4 regions of the Paenibacillus sp. FSL E2-0177 genome follow, and region 3 is predicted to be linked to each of the others. Evidence: riboswitches for the same ligand, from Rfam matches in the RefSeq annotation. Region 3 holds a riboswitch; each other region holds the start of a gene.
The links. Region 3 has a riboswitch for thiamine pyrophosphate ahead of MHI25_RS02145 (ABC transporter substrate-binding protein). Riboswitches for the same ligand answer to the same signal wherever they lie in the genome.
Positions count from the first base shown of each region.

Region 1: it holds a riboswitch for thiamine pyrophosphate, as region 3 does, so the genes downstream of both, thiC (phosphomethylpyrimidine synthase ThiC) here and MHI25_RS02145 (ABC transporter substrate-binding protein) in region 3, are expected to answer to the same signal.
Region 2: it holds a riboswitch for thiamine pyrophosphate, as region 3 does, so the genes downstream of both, MHI25_RS10030 (thiamine phosphate synthase) here and MHI25_RS02145 (ABC transporter substrate-binding protein) in region 3, are expected to answer to the same signal.
Region 4: it holds a riboswitch for thiamine pyrophosphate, as region 3 does, so the genes downstream of both, MHI25_RS13255 (ABC transporter ATP-binding protein) here and MHI25_RS02145 (ABC transporter substrate-binding protein) in region 3, are expected to answer to the same signal.

Region 1 is NZ_CP150307.1:6,195,699-6,203,771, forward strand. Features, by position in the region: gene MHI25_RS27505 (phosphotransferase) at 1-177, opposite strand, end outside; gene thiC (phosphomethylpyrimidine synthase ThiC) at 263-2,005, opposite strand; TPP riboswitch at 2,110-2,218, opposite strand; gene MHI25_RS27515 (beta-galactosidase) at 2,290-4,341, opposite strand; gene MHI25_RS27520 (AraC family transcriptional regulator) at 4,512-5,345, shown strand; gene MHI25_RS27525 (hypothetical protein) at 5,401-5,670, opposite strand; gene MHI25_RS27530 (hypothetical protein) at 5,841-6,341, opposite strand; gene MHI25_RS27535 (hypothetical protein) at 6,383-7,246, opposite strand; gene MHI25_RS27540 (AAA family ATPase) at 7,271-7,792, opposite strand; gene MHI25_RS27545 (phosphotransferase) at 7,809-8,073, opposite strand, start outside.
Region 2 is NZ_CP150307.1:2,269,972-2,278,044, forward strand. Features, by position in the region: gene MHI25_RS10020 (GDSL-type esterase/lipase family protein) at 1-1,241, shown strand, start outside; gene MHI25_RS10025 (SDR family oxidoreductase) at 1,479-2,351, shown strand; TPP riboswitch at 2,439-2,540, shown strand; gene MHI25_RS10030 (thiamine phosphate synthase) at 2,651-3,301, shown strand; gene thiS (sulfur carrier protein ThiS) at 3,298-3,501, shown strand; gene MHI25_RS10040 (thiazole synthase) at 3,557-4,324, shown strand; gene thiH (2-iminoacetate synthase ThiH) at 4,358-5,473, shown strand; gene yfbR (5'-deoxynucleotidase) at 5,557-6,162, opposite strand; gene MHI25_RS10055 (fumarate hydratase) at 6,265-7,824, shown strand; gene MHI25_RS10060 (VOC family protein) at 7,983-8,073, shown strand, end outside.
Region 3 is NZ_CP150307.1:484,831-492,903, forward strand. Features, by position in the region: gene MHI25_RS02125 (hypothetical protein) at 1-168, opposite strand, end outside; gene MHI25_RS02130 (ABC transporter ATP-binding protein) at 367-1,200, opposite strand; gene MHI25_RS02135 (ABC transporter permease) at 1,235-1,996, opposite strand; gene MHI25_RS02140 (MTH1187 family thiamine-binding protein) at 1,993-2,286, opposite strand; gene MHI25_RS02145 (ABC transporter substrate-binding protein) at 2,365-3,414, opposite strand; TPP riboswitch at 3,576-3,686, opposite strand; gene MHI25_RS02150 (hypothetical protein) at 3,845-5,296, opposite strand; gene MHI25_RS02155 (MFS transporter) at 5,369-6,589, opposite strand; gene MHI25_RS02160 (pyridoxamine 5'-phosphate oxidase family protein) at 6,750-7,169, shown strand; gene MHI25_RS02165 (response regulator transcription factor) at 7,289-7,963, shown strand; gene MHI25_RS02170 (HAMP domain-containing sensor histidine kinase) at 7,960-8,073, shown strand, end outside.
Region 4 is NZ_CP150307.1:2,976,586-2,984,658, reverse strand. Features, by position in the region: gene MHI25_RS13295 (class I SAM-dependent methyltransferase) at 1-630, opposite strand, end outside; gene MHI25_RS13290 (hypothetical protein) at 692-898, opposite strand; gene MHI25_RS13285 (TIGR00266 family protein) at 1,061-1,741, shown strand; gene MHI25_RS13280 (transcriptional repressor) at 1,815-2,294, opposite strand; gene MHI25_RS13275 (S-layer homology domain-containing protein) at 2,613-3,269, shown strand; gene MHI25_RS13270 (amino acid ABC transporter ATP-binding protein) at 3,365-4,117, opposite strand; gene MHI25_RS13265 (amino acid ABC transporter permease) at 4,131-4,799, opposite strand; gene MHI25_RS13260 (amino acid ABC transporter substrate-binding protein) at 4,853-5,689, opposite strand; TPP riboswitch at 5,912-6,015, shown strand; gene MHI25_RS13255 (ABC transporter ATP-binding protein) at 6,214-6,909, shown strand; gene MHI25_RS13250 (ABC transporter permease) at 6,890-7,666, shown strand; gene MHI25_RS13245 (ABC transporter substrate-binding protein) at 7,663-8,073, shown strand, end outside.

The DNA of each region.
Region 1 (8,073 bases), 1.2 Mb from region 3:
TCTTTTTTTGTTGTATTGTTTAAGTAGAAATGGTCCTGAATCCGTTATAATTTTCCATTTAAGATTTAACCAGCCACGTTTTATTGGGGTAGCATGAAGGACTTTCAATCCAAAAAAATGATAGAAACTATTACTTAAATCCTCTAAAATGGCTTCCTCTGAACGAATCGCTTCCAATTCATCAACTCCTATCTATTCAAAGTATAAAAGAAGAAGCCGCCAATGACGACTTCTTTTAGATATTTCTTTTTAGCAGAAAAAGTTATCTATAAATGAGGCTCCCGCCTTGGAGAAACTCTTGCGCCTTCTCTTGCATTCCTGATTCAATTCTCGTCGTATTCCGGATATTATGAGAGATCTTCATACTGCAAAATTTCGGCCCGCACATGGAACAGAAATGAGCTGTTTTAGCGCCTTCCGCAGGCAATGTCTCATCATGATATTCGAGCGCTCGCTCAGGATCTAACGATAAATGAAATTGATCACGCCAACGAAATTCAAAACGGGCTTTCGAAAGAGCATTATCCCGGTCTTGTGCTCCTTTATGCCCTTTCGCCAAATCTGCGGCATGAGCCGCTATTTTATAAGTAATGACCCCTATACGTACATCTTCCTTATTAGGCAGGCCAAGATGTTCCTTCGGAGTTACGTAACATAACATAGCTGTACCGAACCAACCAATCATCGCTGCACCTATAGCAGAGGTAATATGATCATAACCAGGCGCAATATCTGTAGTCAGTGGACCTAATGTATAAAAAGGGGCTTCGTTACAAGTTTCAAGTTGCTTATCCATATTCTCTTTAATCAAGTGCATCGGCACATGTCCTGGACCCTCTACCATCACCTGTACATCATGACTCCAAGCTATAGCTGTTAATTCACCTAACGTCTCTAACTCGGCAAATTGTGCTTCATCATTCGCATCAGCAATCGAACCCGGACGTAATCCATCGCCTAGGGAAAAAGAAACATCGTACAGCTTCATGATTTCACATATCTCTTCAAAATGTGTATATAAAAAGTTCTCTTGATGATGCGCAAGACACCATGCCGCCATGATGGAGCCACCTCTTGAAACAATGCCTGTCATACGTTGTACCGTCAACGGGATATAACGAAGCAGAACCCCCGCATGAATGGTAAAATAATCAACCCCTTGCTCCGCTTGCTCAATGAGCGTATCACGGTACACTTCCCATGTTAAATCTTCCGCTTTCCCATTCACTTTTTCCAACGCTTGATAGATAGGCACCGTTCCAATAGGAACAGGAGAATTACGGATGATCCACTCGCGTGTCGTATGGATGTTTTTACCTGTGGAGAGATCCATTATATTATCTGCACCCCAGCGGGTGGCCCATCTCATCTTCTCTACCTCTTCTTCTATGGATGAGGATACTGCGGAATTTCCTATATTGGCATTGATCTTCACTAAAAAATTGCGTCCAATAATCATTGGTTCACTCTCTGGATGATTGATATTCGCTGGAATGATGGCGCGGCCGCGGGCTACTTCATCTCTTACAAATTCCGGTGTCACATTCTCACGAATCGCAACGTATTCCATTTCAGAAGTAATAATCCCTTTGCGTGCATAATGCATTTGAGAGACATTACGCCCCTTTTTCGCTCGCAAAGGTTTTCTATGGAGCGCTGGAAACACTTCCGCCACAGCTTTTCCCGTTGCATTCCCGTTATCTTCAGGCTTCACGGTTCTTCCTTCGTACGCTTCCGCATCCCCTCGTTCCTCAATCCAGCTTAGACGATTGGGCTCTAACCCCTGACGAATATCAGTATGAATATTAGCATCCGTATAAGCCCCGCTTGTGTCATAGACATGAATTGGAGCATTCTCCTCTTCGCCGTCTATGCCCGCAGTTGGACTAAGTGAGATCTCCCGCATAGGCACCTGAATATCAGACCGTGAACCCTTTACATACACTTTTTGACTTGCTGGAAAAGCTGATAGATTGATTGGATCGTTGTTCAATTCGCTTGTCATCTCAATTCCTCCTATAAGGTGATTTGATCAAGCGGAGACGGTCTACTCCCCACACATAGAAAAGGCCACATCTGTATTAAGATGCGGCCTTAGAGTAGACAAATAGAAATAGAGCTCCATTTCCTCCGCTGGCATTATCCAGATCAGGTTTGACGGTCGATAGTTATAACTATCCTCTCAGCCTGGTCCCACCAAGCTCCCGTGACTATATAATTGCTACTTCAAAGTATAACCGAAAAGAGAGAATTATCCAAATCTACTCAAATGTGAGATCAATGTATACGTTAGTTTAACACCAATACCCCAAATCCTTCCAGAAGCACCTCGCCCGACAATGTTGTGCCGCTCAGTAAATCTGTTTTGGTCTCATGAAGATGGATCGTGACAGGAGTCTCATTATAATTAAGCAAAAAAGCATAACTGGAAGAAGCTCCGGTACGGACTTGCAGCTCTACCTCTTCTGGGAGCTCCAGCCAATCTGCTGGCGATTGTAGATCAATTAAATTTATGATCTCAGCCGCTGCCTGTTCATTAAATACGGCTCCGTAATACCAAACCTCACCCTTGCCGCGACGATTTCTAGTTACCGCCGGTTTTCCCGCATAATAATCAGAGGCGTAAACCGCCATCACTTCAACCGAAGCTTCCTCTATTTTGAGAATATCATTAAAGTCATCTGCTCCTGTAACGACTTCGGTCACGCCCGACCAGCTAATTGTTGTTGGCTGACGACTGCCCTTAACCATTGTGAATTCTTCAACTGTGATCCCGCATAGATCCTTAGCAGCACCTGGGAAAGGACGCATATAACATTGACCGCGCCCATCCTTATAGCCGGTTCTACAGCCGAAGATCAGTTTGCCGCCTTGCTGAACATATTCATCCAGCAGTGCTGCTGTCTCATCTGTCATAATCGCTGGGTGAGGATAGATAAGCACGTCGTACCTTGCAAGCTCCTCCAGCGTTGTTTTTTTGCGTAAATAGAGTACGTCATTCGGGATATGCTTCCGCTGAAGCGCCTTGTACCACTCCTTATTGCTCTTCCACATAAACGGGCCATGCCAAACATCGTATTCTCCATCCCACTCATTGTCATAATCACGAACAATAGCAATGTTAGCCTGATTACGAGTACCGACAAACGCATGACCTGCTGCTGCCAGCTCCTGACCGATCTGCCCTGCTTCCCGCACTCTCCGGTTAGGCTGATTATGATAGTCATTGATTCCATGCCAATAAATTTCATTGCCCATCGTAGCTGTCCGCCAGCGGAAATATAACACCATATCTGCTCCATGAGCGATCGACTGATAAGTCCATAACCGCATCTGCCCGGGCTTTGGAGAAGGCATATCCATCCGGTTCACCCAGCCACCCGGGCCCGACTGCTGCTCCATAATGCAGAAATTCGGGGATATCGAACGAACAACAGATAACGACAGTCCCCAGCCTCTATCATTCAGCGGATTCCGCTCATTCGGGTCATAAAAAATAGTAGAGAACTGAGGATAGGAATCATAGCTGAAGAAATCCAACAGTTCATCCGTCATTTCATGGCTATCGAGATGCCCGAACAGACCGTTCGTGGTTACCCACTGCTTAGGGGCTAGTTTACGGATGATATCCGCTTGGTTTTTGGCAAAAGAAATTGTATTGTCCGAAATAAACCGTTTTTCATCCAATGCCTGATGAGGATTGGGTTGCTTCGGTACTGGAGTCGGACGTGGAAGATAGACCTGAGACCAGTCACTATAGCTTTGATTCCAAAAAACAGCTCCCCAAGCCTCGTTCAAATGCTCAAGTGTAACATATTTCTGCTGTAGCCATTCCCGGAAAGCCTTATGGTCACTCTCCGAATAAAATTCACTGATCTCACAGTTGAGTTCATTATCAATTTGCCAGCCAACTACACCCGGATGATTGCCGTAATGTTCAGCCATTTGTTCTGCAATACGTGCACACAGTTCCCGGTATTTAGGACTGCTGTAATTATAATGACGGCGCATGCCATGCTGAAGTGTAACACCTTCGTAGGTTACATTTAAAACTTCGGGATACTTATCAGTCAACCAAGCTGGAGGCGTCGCCGTCGGAGTACCAAGTACAACCTGAAGACCATATTTATGTGCTAGATCAATCGCCCGATCAAAGAGCCCGAACTGAAACTGCCCTTCTGCCGGTTCAAAAATAGACCAAGCAAACTCCCCCATCCGAATGATTGTAAAGCCGAGTTCACGCATCCGGCGATAATCGTCCTCCCACATGTTTTCTGGCCAGTGCTCCGGATAATAACAAACGCCAAGCTCGAATTTTTCAGTTGCGACAGGTTTCTTCATCATTACCTCCAAAGTATTAAAAATATGCTTTCAATATTTTATAATTCTATTGTAGTATCAATAATAAGAGGTCTTATATAACAAAATATTGCTATCATATAATAATCTTGCGTTCATTGCCTTAATCCAACTTGCGCTCTGTTGCGCTACAGAAATGGGTGCTGCCAAACATGAAGAAACAATGGTATTTGCCGACACCGGCTTTTTCGAAATATGTCTGTTATCCTGAATTTTTGGGACATTACACTCACTTTCCACAACATACAGAGAGAAGAAGCGAAGGTTTTCTGGGGAGCTATAACCTGCATTTGATCTTTGGTGGGGAGGGTTATGTATTCCATGAGGGCGAACGTATTCCGATGAGTAGAGGACGAGGTTTTCTGTACCCTAAAGGGGCTTATCAGCAATACGGCTCTGACCCAGGCGAGCCTTGGGATGTCCGCTGGGTTCATTTTAACACTGAAATTGTCCTTCCCTTATTAGAAGAAGTGGACCAGTCTCGTGCATACCTGTTCACTTTTGATTTGGATGCTAAGCTGGACGAGCTATTCGAGGAAATGTACCTACTAAGCGCTTCCTACGTGACCCGTAGCGAGCCAAGACTATCTGCTCTGCTGTATGAGCTTCTAGTAAAATTGCTGCAGAACTCCGAGCCGCTTCACGGCTCAGTACCGCACGAGGTTAGGCAGTCCATCCGCAGTGCTGCAGATATCATCCATGTCGAATGTGCCAGCCCTTGGTCTCTGGAATCGATGGCAAGATTGACCGGGTACAGCAGCTATCATTTTCTAAGGCTGTTCCGGGTGGTTATGGGTAAAACACCTAACCGTTATTTAACCGATTGTCGGCTGGCTAAAGCCAAGCTTTTACTAGTTTCCACAGGACTCTCCATTGCTCAGGTTGCTACTCAGTCCGGTTTTGCCCAGTCCAGCTATTTCATTAAAGTGTTCAGAAGGTTTGAAGGCATGTCTCCTGTGAAGTACCGGCAGGCTTTTGGGGCGTAGAGGATCTTCCTTCAGTCCGTAGAGATTCAATCATAGTCTCTTGGATTTATCACCCTTAAAGATCATCCTTAAGAGAAATTTCACTCTCAATATCTAGACTTATTGTTTCGGAATGAAGCTCCCCTTCATTATCATTCCATGTAATAGATAAAGTGGTATTTTCATAATTTTGTCTATTTTTATTTAATTCGTCATACGAATACGGACCTGTTATAGACGCGATATCAGTGTTACTTAATATTGAAACGGGTCCATCCGTTGACCTAGCTTCATTTACAAGAACTGTTTCATCCTTATTATTATTTTGTAATCTAAAACATCCCATGTATCCCCTGTACCCTTAAGTGTATATACTTGAACACCAGTGTTTAAATTTGTTTCGACCTCTTTATTGAAATATAAATAACTCCATATCGCATTCGAAATAATAACCACAGCTACAAGCACTAGGATTAGTTTTTTCATATCTGCTCCTTTATAAATACTCCCCAGCCATTATTTATATCTTAAATTCCACTCCTTAGACCATTTCGGGAAAGCTTCTCCGGTCAATTCTTCGAGTGTATTCCCATCAATGGTATAAACCCAGCCCATATGTAATTCAGCGAAATCAGGAAAACTATAACCTCCTATCACTTCATCGTCTGCTTCTAGCAGAAAAATCAGGGTTTGTTTTTTTGTATTATCCTTCTCATTATCTAAGGGGTGGTTTTTAACGATGAACTTACTTGTAGTTATTTCCTTGCCTATATAATCGATTGGATCAACACTTTGAACACTCCAATATTGTATGTATGGCATTTCCGTCAGCAGTTTTTTATCTAATAAATATTCAGAAACAATTCCTTCATTACTAATGATCAGATAGCCCATATCGGTAATAAATTGTTCAGCTTTGCTATATTCTTTTTTTGAATTATCGCTAATTTGCTCCTTACTACATCCCAATAAAAAGATTAAGAATAACGGAACTATGATTGCCCTTAATTTGTTCATAGGTTCCTCTCCTTGGAGTGTTTATTATCTCCTTAATAGTCTCATAGATTAATCTTATTGTATGAATTTAGTATCATCAAACTCTTTAGCGTCTTATAGGCTCTCCATTCCAACCTCGCTGTTTCACCGGGAGGCTCCCATTTTATCTGCCATCCTCCATCATCCTCCTGTTGGTGTTCTAATACTTTTAAGTGATCAAGAATGGTTTCATCAGAAAATATGCTGCTACAGTAAGAATTGGGTGATGGCGAAAATTCTAGAGGAGAGAGTCCATAACTGTGGGATGCGGCATCCATACAAAAGAAGTTGGCAGTAATAAGCTCCTTAGATAATTTTTGAAATAATCCTTTGATATAATCCGATTGAGGTAAGCTTTCCAATAAATAAAATGCAGTCAAAATTGTATGCGCATCGTCATATGCTTGTGCGTGAATATCTTCCAAACAAATTTCTGTCGCCTTATCAAGCCAGGAATGTTCTATCCCTTGCCACTTAAGAAGCCCGACAAGACCAGTAAGTCTGCTAAATGATGGCTCTGTAGAAAGAGGGTTACTCCAATGTTCTGCTCTTGGATAGTTTGCTGATGAAGGAAATATTGTTGGAATCCCTTTTTTTAAATCAGCATGCTTTGAAATATAATCACATGCTTTTTGAGAAAGTTCTTCGTCTTTTATGTTACAGTCATATAAAAAACGTAGTGCAAATTCCATGAAAAGTGGCTGACTACCGGGTACCCGTAAATCCGGCTCTATTGCATTTCCAAACCCACCATCTTCGTTTTGGTAGGCTGTTAGTGAAGTCATAACATTGCTCATTGATCCACCGTGGAAAATATATTCAAAAACCCTTCTTTCTAATAATCTGCCATGTGTCCAAATGAAATGGGCTGCTTTCTCAAAATCCATCTGTTCCCCTCCTCAAAATTTAGGCTAAGTATTTAAGTATTCAATGACACTTTTAATATAGGATTCAATCGGTTCCTTTGTATTAACAATATGTATTCTGACATTAGATGGCTTTTTAGCATTTTCAATAGTTTTTAGCAATGTCTCTTCAGAAGGCACTCTTTCAATCTGGCTAATCATTCTTTTTCTATTTCGCAGTCTATTATTGAGCTCATCATAGTCATTTAATAGACATTCTACATATTTATATTCCACATTATATTTCCGGGTCAGATTCAATCCTCTCTCTATCATTTCAGAGTATAAACAAGGGCTATCGAGTATAACATTATGACCTTGAGATAAGTGGAAATCTATCAAAGCCCATTCAATGTCATACGAAATTTTTCCAACTTCCTTGAACCCAATGTTTGCTCCAAGTGATTCCATAAGAGAAGACTTTACAATGTCGTGATCAAGAATAACAGCAGAAGTATGCTGCGCTATTACTCTGGCTAATGAAGACTTCCCTGATCCGGGGTATCCAGACATCTGAAGAAAAAACAACGAGGGCCACTTCCTTTCAGAATAGATTCTTATAAGCATATATCGATTTCCATATAAGCTCCCCATCCTTAATTCCTTCATGGACAAATAACTTTATTGGAAAAAAGATTCCTTCCATAATCGATAATCTAACGTCCTCCACAAATTGTGTGTACGTGTATGCGCTCCTGATTTTATTGTTAATTGAATGAAAATACAGATCAAAAATACGTGTAGTCTCCTCACTGCCATGAAACAAATCGTGGATAAATAACATAACGAGATCCTCGGTACAAAGCCCA
Region 2 (8,073 bases), 1.8 Mb from region 3:
TGAACGACATTTTACTGAATGGCAGCATTGGAGATTATGTGTTTATTCAATTCGGACACAATGATGAGAGCGCAGATGAGTTCAGACGTTACGGCAGAGGTTCGACAGAAGCAATGTATGAAAATTATCTTAAAGAAGTTTATCTCCCTGCGATTCAAGCCCGGGGCATGATACCAGTACTGGTAACCCCAATGTCCAGAATTAAAGGGAATGCAAGTCCGGGATATATCTATGAAAATTCTTTTAAATCAAGAAAGTTTGTAGATATTCTTAAACGGGTCGCAGATGAATCTGGAGTTACACTTATTGACCTTAACTCGGAAAGTCTGAAATATTATAACGAGATCGGTGTAGAAGCAATAACAGCCCTCTTCATGTCAATTGAAGCCGGAGAAACGCCAGGCAAAACAAATGACGGAAGTTACGCTAACGGGCATCCTTCAAAGAAAGTCGATGGGACTCATTTTAAAGAAGCGCTCTCCAAACAATTTTCACGGATGATTGTCACGGAGCTTGTAAAGAAAGGTGCTACTGGCGATTCTACTGCTGCCTCTATTACTCCTTACCTTAAAGGGAACGTTAAGCATGCGGCACTAACAGGGAACTGGGGTAAGATTTTTCCGGAAATAACGAATGATACGACGACCGGGGAAGCTGCATATTACCGTAATCAAATTGAAAAATTAATCCAGCTGGGAGTAATGGACAAAGACCGTCAAGGGAATTTTAATCCGGATACGGAGATGACAGTTGCTGAATTCACACGCAGTATTTCTAAGTTAATGAAAGTGGAAAGATCAGATCTTGCCTATTATCCGAAAGGTAAGCTGTCACGTGAAACGATGGGTGCTATTCTCTATGACGTTTACCAAATAAAGTTTGCTAATAAACCTAAGTACATGACTGATTATAACGGCACAGCAGTAGTGCCAGGAGCTCCTGGCTATGATTCGAATCTGGAGCCAGGAGCTAGAGGTGCGATGTACTATCCTCTTGTATCCTGGACGCAGCTTGTTGATACAGCGGACATTTCTCCTTATTTAATTTCAAAAGTGAAAAGTGCATATGAATTAGGACTCATTAGATCTGAAGTGGGGATTGCCAGAGGCGAAATGGTCAATGGGACAGAACTAGAACCTAAAGCTATAGTGACCCGGGAGAAAGCGGCCAAAGCTCTGTACTTTATGTGGGTGCTGGAACATGAAGTGAATGCAGAAAATCATGTTTCTTCTCTAAAATAGTTAGGGTGAACAATTCAAGGCACAGCAGCGATGCTGTGTCTATTTGTATGCAGTGAATTCCTCTCCACTTACAGCAGTATATCTCTCACGGTTGTTTATATCTACTTTCATTGTGGTAAGTAAGATTCGTAAAGCAATTTAAGAAAATGACAAACCCAGCGTATAAACGTGCATAGTTGTGCCATCCTAAGACGATCAGTTAACTATCAATTTGCTTAACGAGAGGAGATAGGGAAGATGTCAGGCAACAATAAACAAGCTACAAAAACCTTACCCCCACAGGAGCAGCATCATCAGCCAGGGATTGAGAGTGAAATGACGCCGCTGCCCAAATACGAGCCGGCAAATTATAAAGCAGCAGGTAAACTGCAAGACAAGGAGGCATTAATTACCGGTGGAGACAGCGGAATTGGGCGTGCAGTTGCTGTGCTTTTTGCTAAAGAAGGCGCTGATGTGGTCATTTCATATCTTAATGAACACTCAGATGCAGAGGAAACTAAACGTCAGGTCGAGCAGGAAGGCCGCAAATGTATCCTAATTCCAGGTGATATCGGTGACGAGAAATTCTGTAAGGATCTTATTAAACAGACGGTGGAGGGCTTAGGAAAGCTTGATATTCTCATCAATAACGCGGCAGAGCAACATCCGCAAGCTAAGATCGAGGATATTACTTCCGAGCAGCTTGAGCGTACTTTCCGTACGAATATATTTGCGATGTTCTATTTAACAAAAGCAGCTATGCCTCATTTAAAAGCAGGATCTACCATTATAAATACAACTTCAATTACCGCTTATCGCGGAAGCCCGCAGCTGCTGGACTATTCATCAACTAAAGGAGCTATTCTTAGCTTCACACGATCCTTGTCCACGAATCTGGCAGAGAAGGGCATACGGGTAAACGGTGTTGCACCAGGTCCAATCTGGACACCGCTGATTCCCTCTACCTTTGATGCAAAACAGGTTAGCGAGTTTGGAGGTACACAGCCTATGAAACGGCCTGGACAACCAGAAGAGCTGGCACCAGCCTATGTATATCTGGCCTCTGACGATTCCAGTTATGTGACTGGACAGGTTATTCATGTAAATGGTGGCGAGGTAGTAAACGGTTAGATCAGTACAGCTAATGTGAATAAATGGGTGTATTTCAATAAAAAAATATGTTACTATAAACCACGTTAGCATTTTAAAATTGTATATTTATGTCACTAGGGGTGCCGATTGGCTGAGACGGAATGGATTTCCGGACCCTTTGAACCTGATCTGGTTAAGACCAGCGTAGGGAAGTGGAGGACGAATTTCTGTTATCGGGCTATTTATAGTGCCGTCTATATACAGATTCTGACTGCCTTCCTTACGGGAGGCAGTTTTTTTGTTTTTTACTGACCTATAGGGAAGTGAGAGAGGAGATCGTGATATTGCAAGCTGAGATCCATCTAATATCAGACGGCAAGCTGCAACTGAGACATTTTGTTGAACTAGCTGTCACGGTGCAGATATGGGTCGATTATATTCACCTGAGAGATAAGCAATGTCCTGCACGCGAACTACTCGCTGCGGCACAGGAGCTGTTGGCTGCCGGTATGCCCGCTACCAAACTGATAATCAACGACCGAATAGATGTAGCCTTGGCAGCTGGTGCCGCGGGGGTTCAGTTGGCCTGGCACAGTCTGAGTCCGGGTACAGCCCGGCGAATTGCACCTCAGCTTCGGCTGGGGAGATCGGTTCATTCTCCGGAAGAAGCGGCGAATGCCTCAGAGCAGGGAGCTGATTATTGCTTGTTTGGTCATGTATTTCCCTCGGATAGCAAGTTAGGGCTGCCCGCACGTGGGTTAGAGCTGCTTGCAGAAACGGTGAAGACCAGCTCTATTCCTGTAATTGCTATTGGCGGAATTAGCCCCGCTAATGCGGCACAGATCATTAGACAAGGTGCGGCAGGAGTTGCTGTGATGTCCGGTATTTGCGGAGCGGATGATCCTTATGAGGCCGCCAAAGCTATTCATATGGCGGTTCATTCATGGCCTGGAGGTAACAGCATGGGCGAAGGGGGTGATTCAGAATGAAGCTGTTGATTAACGGGAAATCCGCAGAGTGTTCTGGTGGTATTCAAACTATAGCTGATTTGATCAGTCTTCCTGAGTGGTCGGGTCGTCTGATGATCATTGAGCTGAATGGAGAAATTGTCAGTAAGGAGAATTATGAAAGTACTGCTCTGAGCGAGGATGATCGTTTGGAACTGGTGCACTTTGTTGGTGGGGGTTGAGATGGAGCGGTATAGAATTTTGAGAAATTTATAAGAACCAAAGGGAGGTAATTTCATGCATGACCCGTTACATATTGGCGGCATCGAATTAACCAGTAGATTATTTATCGGAACCGGAAAATATAGCCGGAATACGCTGATCCCCGAAGTGATTGCTAGCTCTGGTTCTCAGGTGATTACTGTAGCGCTTCGCCGAGTGGACCCGCAAGGTGGAGCAGAAAATATCATGAACCACATTCCCGGCCACATGACTCTTCTGCCTAATACCTCAGGAGCGCGTACAGCGGAAGAGGCAGTCCGTATTGCAAGATTAGCAAGAGCTGCGGGACTGGGGAACTGGGTCAAGATCGAAGTGATCAATGATCAGAAATACCTGCTTCCAGATAATCTGGAGACCATACGAGCTACAGAGATTTTAGCAGCGGAGGGTTTTGTAGTATTGCCATATATGAGTCCGGACCTTTCGGCTGCTTTACGTCTGAGAGATGCCGGTGCTGCTGCTGTGATGCCGCTTGGTGCGCCGATCGGGACGAATCGCGGCCTGCGCACTAAGGAGCTTGTGCGTATTCTTATTGAAGAAGTGAATTTGCCGATTATTGTAGACGCCGGGATTGGCAAGCCCTCGGAAGCGGCGGAAGCAATGGAGATGGGGGCCGCTGCTGTTCTGCTTAATACGGCTATTGCAACGGCACGTAATCCGCTCGTCATGGCGGAAGCGTTCCGCGAGGCGATATCCGCTGGCCGCAAAGCTTATTTGGCAGGACTCGGTCCTGTAGAAGAAGTTGCTTTTGCTTCGTCACCGTTGACTGGATTTTTGAACTGAATTTGATAGGTCACGAAAGGAGGGAAGATTAGCATGAGCTTTTTTGACACACTGGCCCGCTTGGAGCAGTATCCTTATGAGCAGCTGTGGAAGGAGTTCCGGGAGGATGACGTTAAGCGGGCGCTTGGAAAAGACAAGCTGAACGAAAATGATTTGTTGGCATTGCTCTCTCCGGCAGCAACGCCGCTGCTAGAGGAGATGGCGTTGGCTGCACAGCGACTGACCCGTGCACATTTTGGTTATTCGATGCAGCTGTTCACACCGATGTATCTTGCGGATTTTTGTGTGAATCATTGTACCTACTGCAGCTTCAGCTCCATTTATGATTTTCCGCGCAAAAAGCTGTCCTTGGAGGAGGTTCGCAGGGAGGCTGAGAAGATTGCAGCTACAGGTCTGCGGCATATCCTCATTTTGACTGGTGAATCGCGCCGGGAGAATCCTGTCTCATATATTAAGGATTGCGTAGATGTACTCAGGGAATTTTTTTCCTCTGTCAGTATTGAGATAAATCCTCTATCAACTGCAGAATATAAAGAGCTTCTTCAAGCAGGGGTGGATGGATTAACACTGTACCAAGAGGTGTACCACCAGGAGACTTACAGAAAGCTGCATGTTAAAGGGCCTAAAAGAAACTACCGGAATCGCCTGGATGCACCTGAACGCGGCTGTCAGGCAGGTTTTCGTTCTGTGAATATTGGTACGTTGCTCGGGATGTATGATTGGCGGCAAGAGGCATTCCAAAGTGCCATGCATGCCCGTTATTTGCAGGATCGGTATCCAGATTGCGAGATCAGTCTGTCACCTCCACGGTTTCGGCCTTATTTAGGGGAATTTAACCCGGAGTGTGATGTTACCGACCGATCGCTAGTGCAGATTATTTTGGCATACCGGTTATTTTTACCCCGTTCGGGCATTACTTTATCTACAAGAGAGCCTGCCTCTCTACGCGATCATTTAATTCATCTAGGAATAACTAAGATGTCAGCCGGGGTCACTACTGAGGTGGGCGGTCACACTAATGCAGGGGGAACTCCGCAATTCGAAATATCCGATAGCCGTAGTGTGCAGGAGATTACGAAAATGCTATATACGAAGGGTTTGCAGCCCATTTTTAAAGACTGGGATATCCTGACCGAATCAACAACGTAACGCTTGTATTATCAATTATTAATCACTAAATGGACCCCTGCGAGATTCATGCGGAGGTCCATTTTTTATTGTATAGAGGGTGTTTAGTTTCCGGCAGAGAGCTCATCGAGAGACATTTCGAAACTCGGTGCCATATGAGTCAGAAAATAATCCACTTCCTGCAGGTCAAGCCCACGAAGTTTTGCTGCTGTCTGCTCCTTCGCGGCGGCGAATTCTCGGTTTCCTGCAGCAACTTCCCATACGCATTTCAAATAAGCATCCAGCCGATCAGCGGCTTTCACATAGCTGTGCAGCAGAATGTCCTCCGAATCGGGAGGGCTGTCTTCCGGTCGTATAAGCTGAGTGTAGATGCTTTTCAGCTCTGATGGAATCATTCCAGTTAAGCGATCAGCCGCAACTTTCTCCATTTCGCGGAAGCTGGTGAGCAAGCGAGGATTGTTGTATTTTACCGGCGTGGCGATGTCACCTGTGAACACTTCGCTGGCATCATGGAACAGAGCTAGGGTTGCTGCTCGTTCCGCGTTTAGTGAACGTCCAAAATGAACATTACCGATGGAACAGAGCATATGTGTGAGCAATGCAACATGAAAAGAATGCTCAGCGACGTTCTCCGGTGCGGTGCTGCGCATCAAGCTCCAGCGCTGAATATACTGAAGACGATATAGATAGGCAGAAAAATGGTAGCTCAATTTTAAAGTAACCCCTTTCATGCGGTGCTAGGTATGATATTATTATACTAATTGTATCAAACTTTAGATAACCTGGAACTGCCGAGAGGAGCTTGAATGAAGATGCAGCATTTTGAAGACAGTATTTATAACCTTATCGTAGAAACTTCCACGAATTTGCCGGGAGATGTACGCCGGGCAGTTGCAAAAGGTCGCGCGCTGGAAGACAGGGCTACCCGGTCCGGTCTTGCTTTAACCACGATTGCGCAAAATATCGGAATGGCTGAGCAGCAAGTGTCTCCGATCTGTCAGGATACGGGAATGCCTACATTTATCATTCACACCCCTGTGGGAATCAATCAGATTGAGATGAAAAAAGATATTCATAATGCCATTGTACGAGCGACCAAGAATGGTAAACTTCGTCCCAATTCTGTAGATTCATTAACAGGTGAGAATAGCGGAGATAACTTGGGTGCAGGCACACCAGTCATTCATTTCGAACAATGGGAAGAGGATAAAATAGACGTTAGACTTATTCTGAAGGGTGGAGGCTGCGAGAATAAAAATATTCAATACAGTCTCCCGGCAGAATTAGAAGGACTCGGCAAAGCGGGTCGGGATCTGGACGGAATCCGTAAATGTATTTTACACGCGGTATATCAGGCGCAGGGACAAGGCTGCAGTGCCGGTTTTATTGGCGTGGGTATCGGCGGTGACCGTACGACTGGCTACGAGCTGGCTAAGAAGCAGCTGTTCCGCAAAGTGGAGGATGTTAATCCAATAGAAGACCTTAGTAAGCTGGAAGACTATATTATGGAGAATGCTAACAAGCTTGGAATTGGCACGATGGGCTTTGGTGGTGAAGTATCGCTGCTGGGCTGTAAGGTTGGCGTAATGAATCGTCTGCCAGCTAGCTTTTTCGTATCCGTTGCTTATAACTGTTGGGCCTTCCGCCGCCAAGGGGTGCTGGTTGATCCATCCACAGGCAATATAGAGGATTGGTTGTATGAGAGTGGTACAGGGATATCTGTAGATGATGAAGGGGCACATGAATCTGAAGCAGTAATTGCTGAGGGAGCTAACAGCCCAGCCTCTGAATCGCGGGAAGTACGTCTTACAACGCCGATAAGTGAAGAGGATATCCGTAGTCTGCGTGTTGGAGACGTGGTTATTTTATCCGGTGAAATGCATACAGGCCGTGATGCTTTGCACAAATATTTAATGGATCATGAGTCTCCGGTAGATCTGGAAGGGGCTGTGATTTATCATTGTGGTCCTGTGATGATGAAAGATGAGGAAGGCTGGCATGTAAAAGCTGCGGGACCAACTACGAGCATTCGTGAAGAGCCTTATCAAGGCGATATTATCAAAAAATTTGGAATCCGTGCAGTCATCGGAAAAGGTGGTATGGGTCCAAAAACGTTAAAAGCGTTACAGGAGCACGGCGGGGTATACCTCAATGCGATTGGTGGAGCCGCCCAGTATTATGCAGAGTGCATTAAGAAGGTCAACGCTGTTGATTTTATGGAATTTGGTATTCCTGAGGCGATGTGGCATCTCGATGTGGAGGGTTTTGCAGCGATTGTGACGATGGATGCTCACGGCAACAGTCTGCATGCGGATGTGGAAAAAGATTCTGCAGCTAAATTGACTCAATTCAAGGAGCCAGTGTTTAAATAAATGGGGTTACAACCGTTGGATAAGTCATGAGGAGGGCAGATTCTCTGAATGGCTTTTCCATGGGTTTTAATCAAATTATAAGGATTTATATGTCCAGACTATAAATGATCCTTAAGGAACGCCGAAGGCGTTTTTACCTGTCTAAAGGAGGACAATGAATGGCACCACATTATATTAGAAATGGGTTTCTTAACGTTACGCCGTATTTTATTGCGGAAGATGCAGACCAATTGATAGATTTTGTTGTGC
Region 3 (8,073 bases):
GCAGAATGAGCCGAGTCCGGCCCGAAGCAGCAAATCAACGGTATAAATCCCGTAGACTGAGCCGAATCCGGCCCAAAGCAGCAAATCACCGGTATAAATCCCGTAGACTGAGCCGAATCCGGCCCAAAGCAGCAAATCACCGGTATAAATCCCGTAGAATGTCCCCAACCCGCCCGGTTACTATCCATTACCAACAGGGAGTCGGTTTTCGCCACACATTTAATGTGATCCCTACTATGATGAGTGAAATTTGTTTAATTGAGCAGATACATCCGCGTCAATTATAAATAGGGCAGGAGTTTATCGCTGCAAAATAAAAAAACTGACACCGCTATACCAGCGATATCAGTTTACAGAGCTTAGCGATTAAGCTAGCGGCTGCCTATTTTTAGCTTGTTCCTCTCGCATCCACTGTGACAACTGGCGTTTGAGCTTAAGGAACTCGGGAGAGTCCGTAATCTCATCACGGCGTGGCCGCGGAAACGGCACATCGACTGTATGCAGAATGGAGCCGGGGCGGCCGGAAAATACATAGATACGATTAGAGAGCAGCAACGCTTCTTCGATGTTGTGAGTAATGAACAGCACAGAGCGGCGATTCTCTTCCCACAGCTCAAGCAGCCAGCGCTGCATTTCACTGCGAGTTAGTGCATCCAGTGCGCTGAAAGGTTCATCCAGCAACATTAGCTCCTGAGGAGCGAGCAATGCTCTGAGAAAAGCTGCACGCTGCTGCATCCCGCCAGACAGCATATGCGGATAAGCATGTTCGAACCCGCTTAACCCAACCTTGGCAAGCCACTGGCGCGCTTCCTCGCGGGCTCCATCCCGCAGTGCGCCCTTGATCTCCCCAGCAAGCAGCACATTATCCTCAATCGTACGCCAAGGAAAAAGAGCAGGCTGCTGCGGCATATAACTAATTTCACCGCGTTGACCTGTAACGACCTTACCGTTCATGCGGATCGTGCCTGCATCGGGTTTCACAAGGCCGCCAATCATATGGAATAAGGTGCTTTTTCCGCAGCCGGAAGGACCAACGATCGAAACGAACTCTTGTTGCTCTACCTTGAGAGAGACATTATTCAGAACTTTCGTCTCACGGCGACGATGGGAAAAAGATTTGGAGATGCCGCTCACTTCAAGGGCGGGTGCCACGGTATGAGCTTCAGGAGAGCTTATGACTTCTGTTGTTCTGTGTTGCATTTGCGTCGCTTGAGACATACAGGCATCTTCCTTTCTATGAGTTACGGCGCGGCTTCCAGCGAACCAGCCATTTTTCCAGCAATGCAATAATAGCAAAGAGTACAAGACTTAAAAGTACAATAATAACAATAGCGACAAACATCCGATCCGTACGATATGCGGATTTCTGCAGGAGCATATAATAACCAATACCTTTATCCGCGCCAATCCATTCAGCGACCACGGCGCCCATAACCGCATAAGTAGCAGATATTTTTACGCCGGAAAATAGTGCCGGGATAGAAGAGGGCAGCTCCAGCTTGGTGAAGATTTGCCACTTGCTTGCGCCAGCCATTTTCATATAATTCATCATGACCTGATCACTTTGGGCCAGACCGCCCATCGCAGCGACAGCTACCGGGAAGAAACATACTAGTGTAATCAGCACGATTTTGGGCAAAAGACCAAAGCCGAACCAGATAATGAGCAGGGGTCCGAGCGCGATGGAGGGAACATTTTGACTCAGAATAATAAGTGGATAAAAAGCCCGTCTAGCCCAAGGCAAAAGATGCAAAAGCAAAGCAACGATCAGGCCTACCCCCGTACCAATGGGAAAACCAATTAAAGTGAGCCGCAGCGTAGCCATCGTATGAGCCCAAAGACCAGAAGCGTTACTGGTGGATTCACGGGCAATATCAGCTGGACTCGGCAGAATCCAGGATTCAATATGAAATACAGATACAGATAGCTGCCATACGGTTAAAAAGAAGACGACCGCCACAAGGGGCGGCCATATTAGCTTCCAGGTCGATCTCACGGCCGATATTTCTCCGTCAGTTTATCCATGCTGATTCCGTTAGGATTATGAGCGATTTTGATCTGCGAAATTACGCTTGGACTGCCTGCTTCGATCAACGCCTCCTGCATCTGACGCACAACCTCCAGCAGCTCGCTAAGCTCACCTTCCATTGTGGTTTCCAGCGGATTCACTTGATGTTTAACACCGGATTTCTGAATGACCTCAATCGCTTTATCTACGTATGGGATGGAATCCTCGTTGTTCGGAGTTTTTGGAATTACTTGAATGCTTAGTAGGGTGTTAGCCACAATAATCAATCCTCTCATTTTATAAGGTAAGTTCAAAAAGCCAACTTTGATAACGAAGTAATTCATTACAATTGTTGTTTACTCCGCCGGTAAAAAATCATTACTGAATGCACTAGCAGCATCCAGCGGTTTATCCAGCAACTTCAGATCATACATCCAGTCGCCGTAATTTTGCCAGACCTCGGTTTTTTGCTCGCCCCAGCGGGCAGCATCGTCCTTGTATTTTGGGCTAAGCCATTTTTGGCTAGCTAGGACAAGGTCGGCGTCCAGGTCAGGAACGGCCTTCGATAACATACCGGCAGCCTCTTCCGGATGATCTATGGCATATTGATAACCTTTTGATGTGGCTTTCATGAAGGCCTTCACCAGATCAGGATGATCTGCAATTTGCTTCTCACTCGTCGTCAGCACAGGCGTGTAATAATCGAGCTGCGGCGCATAATCCTTTAAGTACAGCATATCCAATGGCTCGCCACGCAACTCAGCCTCAACACCAGTCCAAGCGTAGAAAATCCAGGCGAAATCAATGTCACGTTTGACGGCGGTAAAATAATCAGCTTCACCGATACTGATCAGCTTCACCTTTTTCACATCGCCACCTTCAGGATCCATGATAGCTTTCATGGCTGCTTCTTCGGCCGGTGAGCCCCAGCCTCCGTAGGTTTTACCTTCAAAATCCTTTGGTGATTTAATATTGCGATCTACTGGAGCAGCGAATCCCGACGTATTATGCTGAATAATAGCTGCTATCGAGACAAGGGGCACGCCTTGTAGACGGGCTAGCGTTAATCCTTCTTGGGCGCTGATGCCAAATGCGGCTTCGCCAGAAGTAACCATAGTATCAGAACCCGCTGCGCCTGGCTGAACGATCTCGACGTCCAGACCTTCTTCAGCGTAGTAACCAAGATCCTTAGCTACGTATAGACCGGTATGATTTGTGTTCGGTGTCCAGTCGAGTGCGACTTTAACTTTGGTGAGCTCTTTTGGAGCATCCGTCCCAGCCGAAGCAGTTGGATCAGTAGCATTTGCTTTGTTTCCGGCTGTATTCCCATTGTTGCTGCCGCATCCGGCAATGGCAAGAATGAGTACACAGGTGAGGCACAACGTAAGTGCTTTTTTAAGGTGCATGTCTTCTTCTCTCCTTTAAGGTTACAAGAATCCCGTCTTCACAACATGAACCGTAAGTTGTAGTATGTACGTTTTTCTACATCTTTTAGTGATCTTACAAAAAAAGCGCCCCGAGTGATCGGGACGCTGGCTTGGCGCAAGGTTAGTTAAGGTCACAGGGACCAGAACCAATTGGCGATTCCTACGCTGGCATTATCCAGATCAGGTATAAGGGTCAGTATCTTGTGGGATACAATCTCAGCCGGCCAATTCCAGCACCCCTGGTTCTATGAAGTTAACGGGTATTTCTATGTGCAATATAAGTAAGCATAAGTTTTGTACCCATACTTTATATCTTATATTTCTCGCATACGGTGTATTATAGACGGCTGTACTCGGAATGTCTAGTAGTGCACTCCTGAATTTTTCCAATCCAGTAGTTTCTTTTTTGCTAGTCTAGATCTTTATATTTCTTGCGGTGACGCCGTTTAAGCTCACTAACCAGCGCCCCTAGCGTGAGGACAACGCTGATCAGAATCCCGCTCATGATCACGAACAGGGCAAGAAATTCAAAGGGAGAATAACCAATCATTTTACTCCATTGAATCTTTCCATCCAGATCGTCAATGACCTGATTCATGCCGTAAATCCCGCTTACTACCGTAAATACAGTGAGAATCATCAGCAGATTATCCCGTCGCTTGGACTGAAACTTATCCTGATACTGAAACAGGTCATTTAAGGTTTCTTTCACTTCCTCGAACAAAGCATCGTTTCCGTATACTTTACGCAGCTGAAGAAATATCTCCCTGCCCTGCGACTGGGAAATCAACTCCAAGAAGTAGAACTTTGCCGAGAACTTATTGATGGAGTAGATTAGATTGTCTATTTCCTCATAATCATGATTAATCCGAAGTCGGGAGTGCATATTGGCGAGCTTTAGCAGAACGATTTTGTGGAAAATATTGAGTAAAAATCCGTAATAATATTGCCCGTACATCTGGTTGGCTAGACTAACAGCAATCTCTTGTTCAGCGCGGGTCATGCAGCAAAAGGTCTGCTCATTCATCATATAATACGTGTCTGGACCCCAGCGATTATAGGAGTGTTCATGACAATAGTTCGCAATATACGCTGGATCGCTGGCACTGGCATAGGGCTTTCCGTTCAGATTAATTCCATCAAGCTGTGAGGCACGATAGCGCAGATTTACACTAATCTCATCAGAGCTTTCTTCATTCTGAAAGCCATAAAAAGCTTGCACCTGCATTCTTTCATCTACGAAAAAAGGAAGGGTCTCGAAATAAGCCCCATTGATATCCGATTGATCCAGATATGGCTCCAGTCCATCCACCAAATTTCGGAAGACAAAATCCTCTACCATCTCATAGGTCTGTTCCCCGCAATGAATATAAGTGTAATCATCCTGTATGAAGGTATTCTCTAGCGCACGGAAACGATCCGCGAATTCTAGGGCAATACTAAAGGGAATTGAATCCCCCTCCAGCTGGACACGTATCGTCACGAATCCAAGCTGAAAAGGACATATGAATATATCCGTCGAGAGAATTTTGAAAAATATAGATTGCTGCGGAATCTCCAGAATGCAGTCGAGATTATTTACTCTGGAAAAACGGCGAAACGAGTCGGCATCCTTCCTGCGTGGAAAAAGGACATGTGCAGCAAACGGTAAATAGGTGCGCTCCATACGTTCATGGGAAACACAGTAGCCATCTCCGTAATAGGCAGCTTCAAGCTCTTTATTATCCAGAAAAAAACGTGTGAAGCCGTCGTCCTGTAATTGCTGGATAAGCTGCTTAGAATCGCCCTTTTTTATAGAAAAGGGAAATATAAACTGCATGAGCGCAGTATGTAACAAAGGCTCAGTTGAAGACTCATTCATTCATCGTCCATCCTTGTGCTCAGAATATGCTTATAGATCACATTACCCTAAAAGGATAACGTTGATACTGTTCTAAATACGGGAACTCTTTCCTTTCAACGCTTGCATGGACTGGAACCTCCATGCGGCAATGCTTAGCAGAAACAAGAAGGCGGCAAAAGCGGCCAGTAATCCGGCTGTTTGTGCCACTTCTAAATGGTCCATAGACCAGCCCATAAACAGAGGTAGCAAAGCACCGCCAACACCTCCGGAAGCAATCATAATGCTGGGTGTTGACTCTTCGGTGCCAGGCAGCATTTTGCTGGAGTAGACTAAAGCAATGGAGAAAATACCGGACATAAACAGCCCCAGCAGCAGAATTACAATGAAAGCAGCCATTCGATTGTCAGTGAACGGAAAGAGTGCCAGCAGTAACAAGGTTAGTAAACAGCTGCTGAGAATGTACACGCGATAAGATATTTTTTCGGCAATTACACCCGCAAACAATCTTCCTGTAGACATCGCCAGCCAAAAGAAAGTGACTGTCAGTGCTGCGGCAGACTCCGTCATCCCTAGCTTGGCAATAAAGATAGCCGGCATAAAGTTGACTAAACTCATCTCTGTGCCTACATAAAGAAAAAAGAAAACGATGAAGATCCCTAACAGAATCCATTGCTTACCTTTATACGGAAATTTTTTGTTAGAACGTGAGCTTGAGGATTGCGAATTGTCTGCTCCTTGGACAGAGGCGCGTTCATCCAGCATTCGTTGTAGATTACCGAAATGCCCTCTTGTCCAGAGGATAAGAGAAATTAAGGAGAAGGCAGCGACGATTAGAAAGGCCAATCTCCACGCTCCGGCAGCAATGAGCGGACTGGCGATAAGCGGCATCACGAGTGCGCCTATCCCGAATAGCACTTCAAGCCGGCTCATTGCAATAGCAGTTCCTTCGGTTACAGCACCAATAATAATGGTGCCGATAACCGCTTCGATCATCCCGAAACCAAAACCTGCGGCAACAGCGATAACATACATCCAGCCCCAAGGCGGTAGAAAGGCGTAGGCAATTTCTGCAACTAGTAGAAGACTGGTGGCAATGAGGATGCCTCCACGTTTTCCGAAGCGGCGATTAAGCAGGGGAGAGACCAACACACCTGCTAAAAAACCAGCGAATTGACTAAAGATTAATTCACCGCCAGCACTATAATTTTGATCATAATGTTGCAGTAGAACGGGCAGAATAGATCCCAGCACAACATGTGCCAGACCGATAACGAAGTAGGAAAGACAGCCGATCCAAATCAGTTTTTTCACGAAGTAAGCTCCTTATCTTGAAGTAGTTTATGAGGTAAGGTCGGATTCAATGTGAACCTGAAGGGTACATTATAATAAGCACCATTGTTATGATAAATCCAAACGGTGAGCTTGGATATATAAACTTTTGTTTACATGCTTGAAGGGAGAGATTTACGTAATGGATAACAAACAACTGGAGCAACTCATTATTAAAGCATTGGATGACAACAAGTTCGGTTCCTTTGGTACGATCGAAGAAGGAAATAAGCCGAAAGTACGTTATATGGCCATTTTCCATGAGGGTTTGAAGATTTATTTGGCTACAAATCGCAAAACTCATAAAGTGGAGGAGTTATCCGATAATCCGAATGCTTTTGTACTGCTTGGCTATGAGGCAGGCGGAAGCAAAGATGTGCTGGAGATTGAAGCAACTGCTACCGTCTCTAAGGATGAAGGCTTGCGCTCCAAAGTATGGAATAAAGAGCTGGAGCCATGGTTTACAGGACCTGATGATCCTAATTATGTAATTCTGGAGCTTACTCCAACACGTATTGAGTATGTAGGCAGCAATAAAGAGCATGGAGTATGGCAGCCGTAAGCTATAGCGTTGAATTGATCAAACAGCCCTCCTATCCCATATGGGGTAGGAGGGCTGTTTGATGTGTTATAATGACTTCAACTTTTTAGGTATTCATATCGGGGAGGAGCTAAAGCTACATGAGCGTTACTCTGTTATATATTGAAGATGATCGTGAAATTGGCAGTGTAGTGTCTGCTGATTTAAGCGAAAGAGGATATAGTGTCCGCTGGTTACGGAGCGGCGAAGGAGCGATGGAAGAAGCCGGCGCCTGCCAACTGGCTATTCTCGATGTTATGCTACCAGGTCTGGACGGGTTTACGATCGGGCAACGTTTGAAACGTTCTTACCCTAAGCTGCCCATTTTGATGCTCTCCGCCCGGACCTCGATTGATGATAAGCTGCAAGGTTTGGAGTTCGCAGATGATTATTTGACCAAGCCTTTTCATCCGGATGAATTGGCCGCTCGAATCGAGGTGCTGCTCCGAAGGAATGGGGCATCTGTTCAGGATTCACTCACACTTAAACATCTAGTCGTATATGAAGGGGATAACCGCGTGATGAATGCTCAGACTCAGGAAGAAATCATGCTTACAGGTAAGCAATTTCAGATTTTTTCCTATTTGCTGCGTCATCTTAACCAAATTATGACGAAGGAGCAGATCTACGAGGCCGTGTGGGGTGAGGCTTATATCGAAGGGGATAAAACTCTGATGGTACATATTCGTTATTTGCGCGAAAAGCTGGAGCTTGATCCGGGTAATCCGGAAATTATCGAAACTGTCCGTGGGATCGGCTACCGGGTAAGAGCATGAGAGGATTAGAGCGCATTCGCAAGAAACGTAATTCCTCCTTGTTATCAGGGTATTTGCTAATTATCGTATCTGCACTGCTATTTATCCCTGTGGTCCTTCCGTTGTCTTTT
Region 4 (8,073 bases), 2.5 Mb from region 3:
CACTTTAATAGTAAAGCCAGCTTCAATCAGGTCATTAAAGTAGGTGGAAATCGTGCGATGGTATTTAATCACATTTTCTGTTAAGAATTTCGTTTCACGAAGTCCTTCTGATTGATAATGATCTACGGGCCAATGCAGGCGGTTTCCTTGCTCATCGGCATACCAGTCTTGCTCTTCACGTGAAGTAAAGATTGGATGATCCACTGAAAAAATAAAACTCCCGCCAGGCTTAAGAAACGAATGCACCTTTCGGCAGATGGCTGCAAAAGATTCAATATAGTGGAAAGCCAATGAACTGAGAACCACATCAAATTGCTCGCTCGCAAAATCAATGTCCTCAATCGGCAGCTGGATATAAGTTATAGCAGGATCGTTCGTTTTTTCACGCGCCTGTTGCAGCATTTTTTCAGAGATATCCACACCTATAACTGAACTCGCCTGCTGCTCACGGGCGTATAGGCAATGCCAGCCAAAGCCGCAGCCCAGATCAAGCACACTTTTATTATGTAAGTCTGGAAGAAGCGCCTTTAATACATGCCATTCTCCTGCTGCTGCAAGCCCTCCAATAGAACGGGGCATTTGCTGGTAGGCGGAGAAGAAATTCGAATCGTCATATTTATTTTGTTTCATCAGGGATACATCTCCTATATATTATTTCTTCAATTACTATACGCTGAGCGATGTTCTCTTATCAAATAGCCAATAAAAAAGGAGCATCATCTTGGAAGATCTGCCCCTTATATCTATTCTTATTCAATTGTTCCTGCTTGCTTGGTGTTAATCGTACATGCTGTGAAATGGCTCCATAATCACTATTCAATCTACGACTCTGTGCTGCGCACCAGGCTCCGGAGCGCTCTGCCTTACGCAAGGCTTTTTGTGTCTTGGTTCGTGCCATGTGACACCACTCTCCTATTCATGGGTGAATGATTATAGATCTTACATCTATAAGACAACTTCATTTTAACATATTCCAGACTATGAGCGAAGCAAGAATTCCGTTACACTTAGAGCAAAGCTAGTATTCTATCTTATCTAAATAGATGCGGAGGTTTAAAGGATGAATTACCAGGTTTTGTATGAAGGTGCTTTTGCTATGTTAAAGGTCCAATTAAATCCCGGTGAAAGCGTAAAGGCTGAAATGGGCGCAATGGTCGCGATGTCACCTAACGTAGAATTAAAAGGAACCGTGGATGGTGGTTTAATGCGCGGTCTCGGGAGAATGCTGAGCGGTGAGAAATTCTTCTTTCAAGAACTTAAAGCGACCCGTGGTCAAAGTGAGGTATTGCTGTCGCCTGGATCACTCGGCGATATTCAGGCGATAGAATTAGACGGATCGTATAAACTGTTAGTTCAAAAAGACGGATTTCTCGCCGGAACTGAAGGCATTCAAGTAAATACTAAAATGCAGAATTTAACCAGAGGGCTCTTCTCCGGTGAAGGCTTCTTCATTGTAGAAATCAGTGGCAGAGGAACGGTGTTCCTGTCTTCCTTCGGTGCTATCCATGCAATAAATTTAGGACCTGGTGAAGAAATGATTATCGATAACGGACACCTCGTAGCATGGCCAGACTATATGGACTACAAGGTGGAAAAGGCAGCCTCTGGCTGGCTTAACAGCATAACTAGTGGTGAAGCACTTGTCTGCCGCTTCCGTGGAGAAGGTGTAATTCTCGTTCAGAGCCGTAACCCTGGCAGTTTCGGAACGTGGATCAAATCCTTTGTACCTACTCGAAGCTAGACTTCCTAGAACGCAGTAATCAAAAAAGACACAGGCTTAGAGAAAGCCTGTGTCTTTAGGTTAGAAAGCAATCTTACGAGACTGCTTTATCTGCTTCTGCTTTTGCTTTTTTGCAGCCAGTACGTTTACATGTTCCATAAGTACCCTTGAAGTCAAGGCGGTGATCCGTGACGTTAAAGCCATATTCACGTTCCACTCTTCTCTCCAGCTCCACAAGCCAGTCGTCCTTAATTTCCTCCAACCGACCGCATACGCTGCATATCAAATGATGATGCATATGCGAATGATCGTTCCCGCGCAAATCGTAACGGGCAACTCCGTCTCCGAAGTTCATCTTCTCTACAATGTGTAGCTCACATAAAAGCTCAAGTGTACGGTATACCGTTGCCAGGCCCAGATGTGGATAGCTGTTCTTAACAAGCATATATACTTCTTCTACGCTTAAATGATCCTTCTCATTGTCGAGCAGAACGTTCACTATAGCTTCACGCTGAGGCGTTAATTTATATTTTTGCGCCGCAAACAATTGACTGATATTTGATATTTGATCCATTTGGTCTCCTACCTTCCCGGAACGATTTAACATCCGTACCCTCTGAGACGCTCCTATTTATGCAGTTAAGACAAACCATAAATAGTAATCGTTACGATATAATCATAACAAAATTAACCACGAATGAAAAGAGCCTGACATCATTATATCATTTCATGCCACTTATCCAAAGTACTACACCCCAATCTGGCCCATATTTCTATTAAAATCTACTTTTTCGTGAAATAATACAGATTAGACCGCAACCTTTCCATAATTTACAACGTTAAAGGAGTGACAAAGGCTAAGGAGCCTATCCATACAACGAGGTGAAAAGACATGAACATGAAAAAGAGCACACTAGCAGCGATCACAACCGTAGCCATTTTCTCCTTTTCTTTGGGTGGTCAGATGTTTGCAGCTGGGAACACCTTTAAGGATATTGATAACATAAACGGCAAAGAAAAAATCATTTCTTTAAAAAATCAAGGGTTAATTAAAGGTGTCAGCGAATCTCAATTTCTCCCTGGCTCTAAGGTAACTACAGCCCAAGGGATTCAGTTTATCTCCGGCGGTCTCCAGCTCAGCCTCGCAGCCATTGACTTTAACAAAGCTCCTGTTGCCAGCGGCTTGTTCACAAAAGTAAAAGACAAAGCCTGGTACGCTGAAGCCTTTATCAATGCTTATTACAATCAAGTTAAGCTTCCAAAAGACATTGATCCTAGCCTAATTATGACCAAAGAGCAATTCACTAACTATCTAGTGCAAGCGATCGAAGGCGTTGGTAATCTGCCGATGATCAATATCGTTCCAGTAGATATCGCCGATGAAGCGTCACTGACCCCTGCATATCAAGGCAGTATTCAGCGCTCCCTGAAATACAAGATCAATACTCTAGACGCTAACGGAAAGTTTAATCCAAAAAGCGAACTCACCCGTGCCGAAGCAGCGATTATGCTCTACAACGCTTTGGAGTTCCTGAAAACTGGAGGATAAGCCAAATTTCAGTTACTCTTCTCATTTGAATAATCTACACAAGAAAAAGCAGCTCCGGATGATTCCCGAGCTGCTTTTTCTTGTATATTGTCTTTCTACTCTTCTTCACCATTCAGTCTATTCAGAAATTGCAGAGCCCGGGGATTCTTCGGATGCTCCAGCACTTCTTGCGGAGTTCCATGCTCTAAGATATGACCGCCATCCATCAAAATGATCCGGTCCGCTACATCGGCGGCAAATTTCATCTCGTGGGTCACAATCACCATAGTCATACCTTCTGCTGCTAATTGTTTGATAACCTTGAGCACTTCCCCTACCAGCTCGGGATCGAGCGCCGAAGTGGGCTCATCAAACAGTAACACTTCTGGATCTACTGCCATAGCCCGGGCGATGGCCACTCTCTGCTGTTGTCCACCTGACAGCTGATGTGGATAGTTATCAGCTTTATCAGCCAAACCCACCTTAGTCAGCAGCTGAAGCCCCCGCTTACGCGCTTCTTCCTTGGATCGCTTCAGGACAGTTACCTGTCCCTCCATCACATTGCCAAGCGCAGTCATATGCGGGAATAAATTATACGATTGAAAGACCATCCCTGTTTTCTGCCGAAGGGCCAATACGGAATTCTGAGGAATTTTCTTATGATCTGTAAAATTGATGGTGATATCCCCGAGTGACAGGCTGCCTTGATCCGGGATTTCCAACAGATTAAAACAGCGCAGCAGTGTGGTCTTTCCGGAGCCGGATGGCCCAATAATGACAAGTACCTTTCCATGCTCCATTTTCAGATCAATACCCTTTAACACTTGGAGTGCGCCGAAGGATTTATGCAAATTAATGATTTCAATCACAAGTATCTCTCCTTTAGGTCGCAGAGTAACGATCGAGTCGTTTCTCCAAGTAATTTTGCAGCACCGACAGCACAGAACAGAACACTAAATAAAACAATCCTGCTTCGGAGTATACCAACAGAGGCTCATAAGTGGTAGAGGCTACCTGCTGAGCAGTTCTAAACATCTCCGTATAGGTGATGATCGCTGCAAGCGATGTATCTTTGACCAAGCTAATAAAAGAATTGGATAACGGCGGTACAGAAACGCGTGCAGCTTGTGGCAGAATTACGCGGCGCAGAGCCTGCCCACGAGTCATCCCGACTGAGAAGGCAGCTTCCCACTGGCCTTTATGTATCGACAGGATAGCAGCGCGTACGATTTCCGATGAATAAGCCCCTACGCTAAGGGTAAATCCAATGGTGGCGGCAATGAAAGGGTCGAGTACAATACCAACAGCCGGCAAACCATAAAATATAATAAATAGCTGCACTAACAACGGGGTTCCCCGAATGACCCATACATAAAAACGGGCGATTAGCTTCGGAATTACCCACGGTGAAAGACGTGCCAACGCGGTTAGGATCGCCAAAATCAATCCAAGCACAAAGGAAAGTAGCGCCAACGGAATGGTAAAAGCCACCCCGGCTTTAAGCAGGGGTAGCAGTGTATCTAAGAAAATTTGTATTTTGCGGTCATCCATTATTCAGACATCCTTTTTAGCTTCTAGGCTTAATTAGCCTTGCTAGCCTTGTATTATTTTGAAACGTCAGCTCCAAAGTATTTCTCGGAAATTTTCAAGTACGTTCCATCACTTTTCATCTCTTTAATCGCATCACTGACCGCATTCACCAGCTCATCATTGCCTTTCAGGAATACCGCAGCACTTTGTGAGCCTTCAGGAATCTCATCAACCACTTTAATTTTTGCATCTGGTTTTTGTTTTTTCAGATCCAGATAAGACAAGCCATCATTCACAGTTGCATCAATACGTCCCGAAGTCAGCAGATCCATCGCTTGATTGAAACCGTCCGTAGCTACGATTTCAGCACCGTTCTCACGAGCGATGTCGGATAAGTTACTGGTCAGGGATTGTCCGGCTTTTTTACCCTTTAGATCAGCAAAGGTCTTAATATCCTCATTGTTTTCGCTCACGATCAATACTGCCTTGGATACAATATAGGGTTCAGAGAAATCATATTTCACTTTGCGATCTTCGTTAATGGAAACTTCATTAAAAATGACATCAAACCGTTTCGCATCCATCCCAGCAAAAATACCATCCCACTGAGTTTCAAAAAATTCTGCTTCAACACCTAAACGTTTGGCTACTTCTTCGGCAATTTCCACGTCAAAACCCGTCAATTTCCCCGCAGTGTCATGATAAGTAAAAGGTGCATAAGTCCCTTCTGTACCTATCCGCAATTTGCCGCTGGCCTTCACAGCCTCCAAACTGTTTTGCGCTGAAGATGCTGCTCCACCATTCGTTCCAGCTGTTGGTTCAGCAGCCGTATTGGTATTCGAATTATTGCCGCAAGCCGCTACAAGGACCACGGTTAACGCCAATATAATAGTTAAACTCCATTTTTTCATTATTAAATCCCCTCTCTCTATCCGGTTTTTTTCCGGTAAATTGAATAGTACACTGCCATCACATGATCGTCAATACTTTTTTCCGATTATGTACATCGGAATTGTAATATTAACTAGATTTCTACTTATATCTTACCCAATCTTGGATTAATCCTTCACTTCTTTCTCTCTTTACTTCTCAGAAAGATATGGTATATTTATAAACAAATTAATATGGACCTGTTATTTCACTAGGGGAGTCGGCCGACTGAGACGGAGCTTTAAGCTCCGGACCCTTGGAACCTGATCTGGATCATACCAGCGGAGGGAAGTGGAGCAGAATTTTCATCAAGCATGTTAAGTGTTATTATGCAGAATGAACTTTTTGACCCATTCATTTCCTCTGGAAATGGATGGGTCTTTATTTGTTTAGGCGCTCCACAAAAATATTAGGAGGTTAGATCATCACGACCATTTTATCTATTCAAGGCCTAACCTACTCTTTTCCGGAAACTGAACAACCCCCTGTATTCGCAAAACTATCCATGGATATCAGGCAAGGGGAATTCGTCTCCGTAGTAGGTGCTAGCGGATGCGGGAAAAGCACATTTTTCAAAACGGTTGCCGGTTTACTCGAACCTACTCATGGAAAAATAAAACTCCCTACGCTCCCCTCAACCGCTAGTCGTTTAGGTCAGATCGCTTATATGCCTCAGCAGGATTTATTGCTGCCTTGGAGAACAGTGCTCGACAACTGCCTTTTGCCCTGGGAGATCATGCCCAGATTTAGTAAACAGGAAACAATCACTCAGATTCGGGAAATGTTGGCCCGCTTCGGCTTAACAGATGTAGAGAAGGCTTATCCCCATGAACTTTCGGGAGGAATGAAACAGCGAGTCGCATTTCTGCGCACCTTAGTGGCTGGAGGCGGAAGTGGCCTTATGCTGCTGGATGAGCCCTTTGGCGCTCTCGATGCCATGACCAAACGTGAGATACACCGTTGGCTGTTGGAGTTATGGGGTGAACTGAATCAGACGATTATGCTCATCACTCATGATCTGGAAGAAGCACTATTGCTCAGTGACCGGATTTATTTATTATCTGGCGGTGCGCACAGCGAATTACAGGAGATCATTGTCGATCTACCAAAACCAAGACATTATAAGATGAACTATGAACCCCGGTTTATAGCACTACGGGCAGAGTTGGAGCGAAGATTGCATGCAACCTATACCTTTTAAAAAACATCTAGACAACTATGGTCCCTTCCTTCTTCTGGTACTGCTCATTCTTGTAATCTGGGAGTCAGCTGTTCGCCTTCACTTGATTCCAGCCTTTATTCTCCCTGCACCTTCATCTATTGGCATCGCATTGATCGAGCACAGGCAATTATTATTTGGACAGCATTTATTAGCGACCTTGCAGGAGATACTGATAGGTTTTGTCCTTTCTGTGATTTTTGGTGTATTGCTGGGTATTGGAATGTTCCTGTTTCGCCCCGTAGAAAAGGCCATCTATCCCTTCCTTATCATTAGCCAGACGGTCCCATTAATTGCGCTATCGCCCATTTTTATTATGTGGTTCGGATATTCGCTGTGGAGCAAAGTGGCTGTGGTGTTTTTGACGGCTTTTTTTCCAGTTGTAGTGAGTACATATGATGGACTTCGTACAAGTGGCCAGACTTACAAGGACTTATTATTAACATTTGGTGCAAACCGCTGGCAGCTGCTTGTCAAAACCCAAATTCCACTGGCGCTGCCTGCTTTTTTCTCTGGCTTAAAGCTGTCCATTGTATACTGCGTCATCGGAGCTACTATCGGGGAATGGCTCGGCGGCAGTAAAGGACTCGGTTACTTCAGCCGCAGAATGGCCGGAAATATGCAGAGCGATGAAATGTTCGCGGCTGTATTTCTGCTGTCTGCGCTTGGTGTTGTGCTTTTTCTGGCGATAGCTTTACTCGAACAATTATTTTTAAAGAAAAGAGGATCTAACCAATGAATCATTTAAAATCACCACAACGAGGACTTATTTCTGTATTTCTAGTATGCACACTTTTGCTCTTAAGCAGCTGCGGGAAGGCAGACAAGCTAAATAACAACTCCCAAACCGGTTCCTCCAATTCCGAAAATAAACAGTCACACAAGCTGACGATTATGCTTGATTGGTATCCCAATGCCGTTCATTCCTTTCTATACGCTGCGCAACAGCAAGGTTTTTTCCAAGAGGAAGGTTTGGATGTCGAGATCAAAATGCCTGCGGACAGCAATGACGCCCTAAAGCTTGTAGCAGCGAATCAAATTGATCTAGCGCTCAGCTATCAGCCTCAGGTGCTTATGGCACGCGGCGAGAAAATCCCTGTACGTTCGATTGCAGCAATCGTGCGGCATCCACTGAATCATCTGATG